2 regions of the Kluyvera ascorbata genome follow, and region 2 is predicted to be linked to the other one. Evidence: predicted binding sites of a transcription regulator. Region 2 holds the regulator's gene; the other holds the start of a gene.
The links. The regulator PhoB, encoded in region 2, activates phosphate uptake and scavenging genes when phosphate is short. The targets are predictions, from matches to a motif close to CTGTCATAAAACTGNCNNAT.

Region 1 (4,268 bases), 1.2 Mb from region 2:
TCTGGAAGCCGCTTGCACCATCGGCCCGTTTGCCCGTCTGCGTCCAGGCGCTGAGCTGCTGGAAGGTGCGCACGTGGGTAACTTCGTCGAAATGAAAAAAGCGCGTCTGGGTAAAGGCTCGAAAGCTGGCCACCTGACCTACCTTGGCGACGCGGAAATTGGCGACAACGTGAACATCGGTGCGGGTACCATTACCTGCAACTATGATGGCGCCAATAAGTTTAAAACGATTATTGGCGACGATGTCTTTGTCGGTTCCGACAGCCAGCTGGTGGCGCCGGTCACCATTGGTAAAGGCGTGACCATCGCGGCTGGCACTACCGTAACCCGCGACGTTGCTGATAACGAACTGGTGCTGAGCCGCGTACCGCAGGTACACAAGCAAGGCTGGCAGCGTCCGGTGAAGAAAAAGTAGTTTTTTGTAGGCCTGATAAGGCGTAGCCGCCATCAGGCAGACAGGGGTGAGGAGATAACATAATCTCCCGCCCAAAAGCAGTACCTATAAAAATAACCCCACTCTCTACAAGGCTCGGGGCGCCCGGAATACGGGCAACAGGTTGACCGACAACGCATGGCATAATGCCAAAATCGGAATAGAAAACTATGTGTGGAATTGTTGGCGCAGTCGCGCAACGTGATGTAGCTGAAATCCTTCTCGAAGGTCTCCGTCGTCTGGAATACCGTGGTTATGACTCTGCGGGTCTGGCCGTGGTGGACGCCGAAGGTCATATGACCCGTCTGCGTCGTCTGGGGAAAGTCCAGATGCTGTCACAAGCCGCGGAAGAACATCCGCTGGTGGGCGGCACCGGTATTGCTCATACCCGTTGGGCAACCCACGGCGAACCGTCGGAAGGCAACGCGCATCCGCATGTTTCTGACCACATTGCGGTGGTGCATAACGGCATCATCGAAAACCACGAACCGCTGCGCGAAATGCTGCAAGCGCGTGGCTATGTTTTTGTTTCAGCGACCGATACCGAGGTGATCGCTCACCTGGTGCACTGGGAGATGGAACAGGGCGGTACGCTGCGTGAAGCGGTACTGCGTGCTATCCCGCAACTTCGCGGTGCCTACGGCACGGTAATCATGGACTCCCGCGACCCAAGCACGCTGCTGGCTGCGCGCTCCGGTAGCCCGCTGGTTATCGGCCTCGGCATGGGCGAGAACTTTATCGCTTCTGATCAACTGGCGCTGCTGCCGGTCACCCGCCGCTTTATCTTCCTGGAAGAGGGCGATATCGCCGAAGTGACGCGCCGTTCGGTCGCGGTCTTCGACAAATCCGGTGCCAGCGTGAAGCGTCAGGAAATCGAATCTAACCTGCAATACGATGCGGGCGATAAAGGTATCTATCGCCACTACATGCAGAAAGAGATCTACGAACAGCCTAACGCCATCAAAAACACCTTAACCGGGCGAATTAACCACGGCGAAGTGGATCTCAGCGAGCTGGGCCCACAGGCCGACGCGCTGCTTTCTCGCGTTGAGCATATCCAGATTATCGCCTGCGGCACTTCCTATAACTCCGGGATGGTCGCACGCTACTGGTTTGAATCACTGGTCGGCATGCCGTGCGACGTCGAAATCGCCTCGGAATTCCGCTATCGCAAATCGGCCGTTCGCCCGAACAGCCTGGTCATCACCCTGTCGCAGTCTGGCGAAACAGCCGACACGCTGGCAGGCCTGCGCCTCACCAAAGAGCTGGGTTATTTGGGCTCATTGGCGATTTGTAACGTTGCTGGCTCATCGCTGGTGCGTGAGTCCGATCTGGCGATTATGACCAATGCCGGGGCGGAAATTGGCGTGGCGTCCACCAAAGCGTTTACCACTCAGCTGACGGTACTGTTGATGCTGGTGGCGAAGATGGCGCGCCTGAAAGGGGCGGATGCCTCCGTCGAGCATGAGATTGTTCATGCGCTGCAGGCGCTGCCAAGCCGCATTGAGCAGATGCTGTCGCAGGACAAACGCATTGAGCTGCTTGCAGAAGATTTCTCCGACAAGCATCACGCGCTGTTCCTGGGACGTGGCGATCAGTATCCGATCGCGCTAGAAGGTGCGCTGAAGCTCAAAGAGATCTCCTACATTCACGCGGAAGCGTATGCCGCAGGCGAGCTGAAACACGGCCCGCTGGCGCTTATCGACGCGGACATGCCGGTTATCGTGGTTGCGCCAAATAACGAACTGCTGGAAAAACTGAAATCCAACATTGAAGAGGTGCGCGCGCGCGGCGGTGAGCTGTACGTGTTTGCCGACAAAGATGCGGCGTTCAGCAACAGCGACAATATGCACATCATCGAGATGCCGCATGTGGAAGAGGTGATTGCACCTATTTTCTACACCGTGCCGCTACAGCTGCTGGCTTACCACGTGGCGCTGATTAAAGGCACCGATGTGGATCAGCCGCGTAACCTGGCGAAGTCGGTTACCGTCGAATAAGTTCGTTTAGTTAAAACGATCCGGCTCTGCTTTAGGCACAGCCGGATTTTTTTTATCGCCAGAAGCTGTCATAAACCATGACTTTTGGGCTGTCATAAAAAGAAAATTTTGCCGTAATTTCATTGTAAATTATTTTTGTAACCAACTGATTTATAATTATTTAATAATATTATTTTTCGCATGGTTTTCGTTGTCATTAAACTGTAATAAACCTTACATATAACTGTCACCTGATTGTCCTATTTTGCTCCTCGTAGCCACTAAACAATCATTTACGGATTCTTGCAGGAGACATTATGAAAGTTATGCGTACCACTGTCGCAACTGTTGTCGCCGCGACCTTATCGATGAGCGCTTTCGCAGCTGGAGCTGCAGCAAGCCTGACGGGTGCTGGTGCAACCTTCCCGGCGCCAGTGTATGCCAAATGGGCAGATACCTATCAGAAAGAGACCGGTAGCAAAGTAAACTACCAGGGTATCGGCTCCTCCGGTGGCGTAAAACAAATTACCGCTAACACCGTTGATTTCGGCGCATCCGATGCTCCGCTGTCTGACGAGAAACTGGCTCAGGAAGGCCTGTTCCAGTTCCCGACCGTTATCGGCGGTGTCGTTCTGGCTGTTAACATCCCTGGCCTGAAATCCGGCGAGCTGGTGCTTGACGGTAAAACCCTGGGTGACATCTACCTGGGTAAAATCAAGAAGTGGGATGACGAAGCCATCACCAAACTGAACCCAGGCGTTAAGCTGCCTTCTCAGAACATCGCCGTTGTGCGTCGTGCTGATGGTTCCGGTACCTCCTTCGTGTTCACCAGCTACCTGTCTAAAGTGAACGAAGAGTGGAAATCCAAAATTGGCGCGGGCTCTACTGTAAACTGGCCGACCGGTCTGGGCGGTAAAGGTAACGACGGTATCGCGGCATTCGTACAGCGTCTGCCAGGTTCCATCGGCTATGTTGAATATGCTTACGCTAAGCAGAACAACCTGGCTTACACCAAACTGGTTTCTGCCGATGGCAAGCCGGTTAGCCCGACTGAAGACAACTTTGCTAACGCCGCTAAAGGCGTTGACTGGAGCAAATCCTTCGCGCAGGACCTGACTAACCAGAAAGGTGACAACGCGTGGCCGATTACCTCTACCACCTTCATCCTGGTTCATAAACAGCAGCAGAAACCTGAGCAGGGTGCTGAAGTGCTGAAGTTCTTTGACTGGGCGTATAAAAACGGCGGCAAACAAGCGAACGAGCTTGATTACGCCACTCTGCCTCAGAGCGTGGTTGAGCAGGTTCGTGCTGCATGGAAAACCAACGTAAAAGACAGCAGCGGTAAAGCGCTGTACTGATTACGGTAGCCCGGCGGAAACGCCGGGCAACTAGTAAACGTCGTGGCGGATTTTAAACTGGAAAGAGTGATTTATGGCTGCAACTAAGCCTGCTTTTAACCCACCGGGTAAAAAGGGTGACATGATATTCAGCGCGCTGGTAAGACTGGCTGCGCTGATTGTGCTATTGATGTTGGGCGGGATTATCGTCTCTCTTATCATCTCTTCATGGCCAAGTATGGAGAAGTTCGGCTTCGCCTTCCTGTGGACCAAAGAGTGGGATGCGCCTAACGATGTCTTTGGTGCGCTGGTACCGATTTACGGTACGCTAGTGACCTCCTTTATCGCGCTGCTGATCGCCGTTCCGGTGAGCTTCGGTATCGCACTCTTCCTGACTGAACTGGCACCCAACTGGCTGAAACGCCCGTTAGGTATCGCGATTGAACTGCTGGCGGCCATTCCCAGCATTGTTTACGGTATGTGGGGCCTGTTTATCTTTGCTCCGCTGTTCGCGACCTA
Region 2 (4,268 bases):
ACTCGGCGGTGTCGCGGGTCATCAGGTCGTTTTGTGACTGGGAGACGTTACTTAGGCGCGGTGTCTTGTGGTATAGCGCCAGGCAGATGGCGTCCAGCAGTGTGGTTTTGCCCGCGCCGGTGGGGCCGGTAATGGCAAACAGACCGTTGCTGGCAAACGGCTCCTGGGTGAAATCGATTTTCCAATCGCCTTTTAGCGAGTTGAGGTTTTTCAGACGCAGGCTGAGAATTTTCATGGCTGTTCCTCCTCGCCAAGGCTCTGGAGCGTGTCATTAAACAGCGCATGCAGACGCTGCTGCTGCTCCTCCTCCAGCGTTTCCAGCGACAAACGACGCTGGAATACTTCTTCGACGCTCAGCTCGCTCAAGGTCTCGCGCTCAAGGCTTGCCAGAATGCGCTGGCGCTGTTCGCGACTGCGGCGCACCAGCAGCACGTCTACCGGCAGGTCATCGGTGATAACCTGAATTTTACGTTGAATATCATGCAGGTATTCATCGCTGGTGATTTCGATATCCAGCCAGGTGCTCGGCTCTGCGGCAGCATCGCGCCATTCAGCGAGCTGGGCGCTGATTGTGTCAAAATCGCCTTTGATCACCGCCAGCGGTTGAGTAATCGGAACGGTAAGCGGTGTGACCTCGGAAAGCTTGCCGTCGGCGAAGCTCACCAGATTGACGCTTTTGGCTTTGCCGGTTTCATCAAAACTGAGGGCGATAGGCGAACCGCTGTAGCGAATATGCTCGCTGCCGCCGATTTTCTGCGCCCGGTGAATATGGCCCAGCGCGATGTAGTCGGCCGGCGGGAAGTTTTGCGCCGGAAACGCGTCCAGTGTGCCAATATAAATGTCGCGTACCGCGTCACTTTTGCTGGCACCGACGGTCGTCAAATGACCGCTGGCAATAATCGGCAGCGTGGCGTCACCGCGTAGCGTGCAGGCTTGCTGGTACTGCAACTGGTAGTAATCGGTAATGCTCGCCAGTACCTGCTGGACTTTTTCGCTGCCGGAAAGCCCGGCCTGGCTGGTTATGATGTCGCGCGGGCGCAGGAACGGCACCGGGCAGAATACCGCGCCGGGCGTGCCGTCGCGGCGGTTCAGGATAAAGGGGGCATGGCCTGCGCTGGCGATCACCGTGGTATTCAGAAATGAAAGGATATCGCGGGATTCATTCAGCGTTGCCACAGAGTCGTGGTTGCCCGCCAGCACGACCAGATGGCAGCCGGTTTGTTGCAGATTAACCACAAATCGGTTGTACAGCTCACGCGCGTAGCTCGGCGGGGAGCCGGTATCGAAGATATCGCCCGCCACAATAATGGCATCGACTCGTTCGGTTTCGGCGGTCGCGAGCAGCCAGTGCAGAAAAGCCTCATGTTCAGCCGCGCGGCTCTTGCTGTAGAAGTTCTGGCCGAGGTGCCAGTCCGATGTGTGGATGATGCGCATAGCGGTTCCGTGAGAAGTGGCGTAAAGTTGATTATAAACATCAGCCTACGTTGAGGTCGATGAGCGCGTTTCGGCAGTGTCATAAACGGCAAACCGCGATCATCTAACGGTCATGTTTTTCATAAATCTGTCATAAATCTGACGCATAATGACGCCGTATATAATACTGATGTCTAAAAACAGGGCAAATAATGGCAAGACGTATTCTGGTCGTTGAAGATGAAGCGCCAATCCGCGAGATGGTCTGCTTCGTACTGGAACAAAATGGTTTCCAGCCGGTAGAAGCTGAAGACTACGACACCGCTGTCAGTAAACTGAATGAACCCTGGCCCGACCTTATTCTGCTCGACTGGATGTTACCGGGCGGTTCGGGACTGCAATTTATTAAGCATATCAAACGTGAAGCGCTGACGCGTGACATTCCGGTGGTAATGCTCACCGCTCGCGGTGAAGAAGAAGACCGCGTGCGTGGCCTGGAAACGGGCGCTGACGATTACATTACCAAGCCATTCTCACCAAAAGAGCTGGTCGCCCGCATTAAAGCGGTGATGCGCCGCATTTCGCCGATGGCGGTGGAAGAGGTGATTGAGATGCAGGGGCTGAGCCTTGACCCGACCTCTCATCGCGTGATGACCGGTGAAAACCCGCTGGACATGGGCCCAACTGAATTTAAACTGCTGCACTTCTTTATGACGCACCCGGAGCGCGTTTACAGCCGCGAACAGCTGCTGAACCACGTCTGGGGCACTAACGTTTATGTTGAAGACCGTACCGTCGACGTGCATATCCGTCGTCTGCGTAAAGCGCTGGAACACAGTGGTCATGACCGCATGGTGCAAACCGTTCGCGGCACGGGTTATCGTTTTTCCGCCCGTTTCTAAATTTTGACAGGAGTGTGACGCGTGCTGGAACGGCTGTCATGGAAAAGGCTGGTACTGGAGCTGGTGTTATGCTGTCTCCCGGCCGTGATACTGGGACTGATTTTTGGTTATCTGCCGTGGTTTTTACTGGCGGCGGTGACCGGGCTGCTTATCTGGCATTTCTGGAATTTACTGCGACTTTCATGGTGGCTTTGGGTTGACAGAAGTATGACCCCGCCGCCGGGACGCGGTAGCTGGGAGCCCTTGCTATACGGGCTCAACCAGATGCAGTTGCGTAATAAAAAACGCCGCCGCGAACTGGGTAATCTGATTAAACGTTTTCGCAGCGGCGCGGAGTCGCTGCCGGATGCGGTGGTGCTTACCACCGAAGAGGGCGCTATTTTCTGGTGTAATGGCCTGGCCCAGCAGCTGCTGGGGCTTCGCTGGCCCGACGATAGCGGGCAAAACATCCTCAACCTGCTGCGCTACCCCGAATTTACCCAACACCTCAAAAAACGTGAGTTCTTAAAGCCACTGCATCTGGTGCTGAACAGCGGTCGCCATCTGGAGATCCGCGTCATGCCCTACACCGACCGTCAGCTTTTGATGGTGGCGCGTGATGTGACGCAGATGCACCAGTTGGAAGGCGCTCGACGCAACTTCTTTGCCAACGTTAGCCATGAACTGCGCACGCCGTTAACCGTGTTGCAGGGCTATCTGGAGATGATGCAGGAGCAGGTGTTGGAAGGGAACGTGCGTGAAAAAGCGCTGCACACCATGCGTGAGCAGACGCAGCGGATGGAAGGGCTGGTGCGCCAACTCCTGACGCTCTCTAAGATTGAGGCTTCACCGACGCTGGCGCTCAATGAAAAAATTGATGTGCCGATGATGCTGCGGGTAGTCGAGCGCGAGGCGCAAACGCTCAGTCAGCATAAGCATCAGTTCCATTTTGAAATTGATGAGACGTTAAAAGTGCTGGGCAATGAGGATCAGCTGCGTAGCGCGATGTCGAATCTGGTCTACAACGCGGTGAATCATACGCCGGAAGGGACGCTGATTACCGTGCGCTGGCAGCATGCGCCGCACGGGGCATTGTTCAGCGTGGAGGACAACGGACCGGGAATTTCGCCTGAGCATCTGCCAAGGCTGACCGAGCGTTTTTATCGCGTGGATAAAGCGCGTTCACGGCAGACCGGCGGTAGCGGTTTGGGGCTGGCAATTGTTAAACATGCGGTTAATCATCACGATAGCCGATTGGATATTACCAGTGAGCTCGGCAAAGGTTCGTGTTTCAGCTTTCTGCTGCCGGAACGTTTAATTGCCAAAAATAGCGAGTAATTTCACGCTTGTCAGCTTAACTTTCCACAGACCAGCCTCGGCTGGTCTGTTTGCTTTGCAGTCAAGTAACCCCCGCGTGATTTACGAACGTCTGATTATTTTTTGTTCGCATGATTAGCCGGATGTTTTTCTTAAATCCAGTTAATCCGTCTGCTTATTTTTTCACTATCAATATAATCATCTGGTTTTGCGATCCCGTGTTGCTTTAAAACGTTATAAGCGTTTAAATTGGCCCCCATGCAGTCGTAAACAGACTGTATATACGCGGTAAATCAAAAAACTATTCTTCTCTACGCCGCGAAGGGAGCATATCCCGCTGAGTTTATTGTCAGTTTCCTCTGCATCATTCCACAGGCGCTGACACAATAAATTTGTTTTACAACACCACATCCACAGGCTGTAGTTACATATGACCCATCAATTAAAATCGCGTGACATCATCGCTCTGGGCTTTATGACCTTCGCGTTGTTTGTTGGCGCAGGCAACATCATTTTCCCTCCTATGGTTGGCTTGCAGGCCGGTCCACACGTCTGGACTGCGGCTATCGGCTTCCTGATTACTGCGGTAGGTCTGCCTGTGCTGACCGTCGTCGCGCTGGCGAAAGTGGGCGGCGGCGTCGATAGCCTGAGCACGCC

Region 1: pstS (phosphate ABC transporter substrate-binding protein PstS) is a predicted target of PhoB. The motif match lies at 2,635-2,654, and genes of this name have one in related genera.

What each region holds. Positions count from the first base shown of each region.
Region 1 is NZ_CP096201.1:5,039,743-5,044,010, forward strand. Features, by position in the region: gene glmU (bifunctional UDP-N-acetylglucosamine diphosphorylase/glucosamine-1-phosphate N-acetyltransferase GlmU) at 1-415, shown strand, start outside; gene glmS (glutamine--fructose-6-phosphate transaminase (isomerizing)) at 604-2,433, shown strand; gene pstS (phosphate ABC transporter substrate-binding protein PstS) at 2,730-3,770, shown strand; gene pstC (phosphate ABC transporter permease PstC) at 3,844-4,268, shown strand, end outside.
Region 2 is NZ_CP096201.1:3,862,928-3,867,195, reverse strand. Features, by position in the region: gene sbcC (exonuclease subunit SbcC) at 1-235, opposite strand, end outside; gene sbcD (exonuclease subunit SbcD) at 232-1,434, opposite strand; gene phoB (phosphate response regulator transcription factor PhoB) at 1,626-2,315, shown strand; gene phoR (phosphate regulon sensor histidine kinase PhoR) at 2,337-3,632, shown strand; gene brnQ (branched-chain amino acid transporter carrier protein BrnQ) at 4,042-4,268, shown strand, end outside.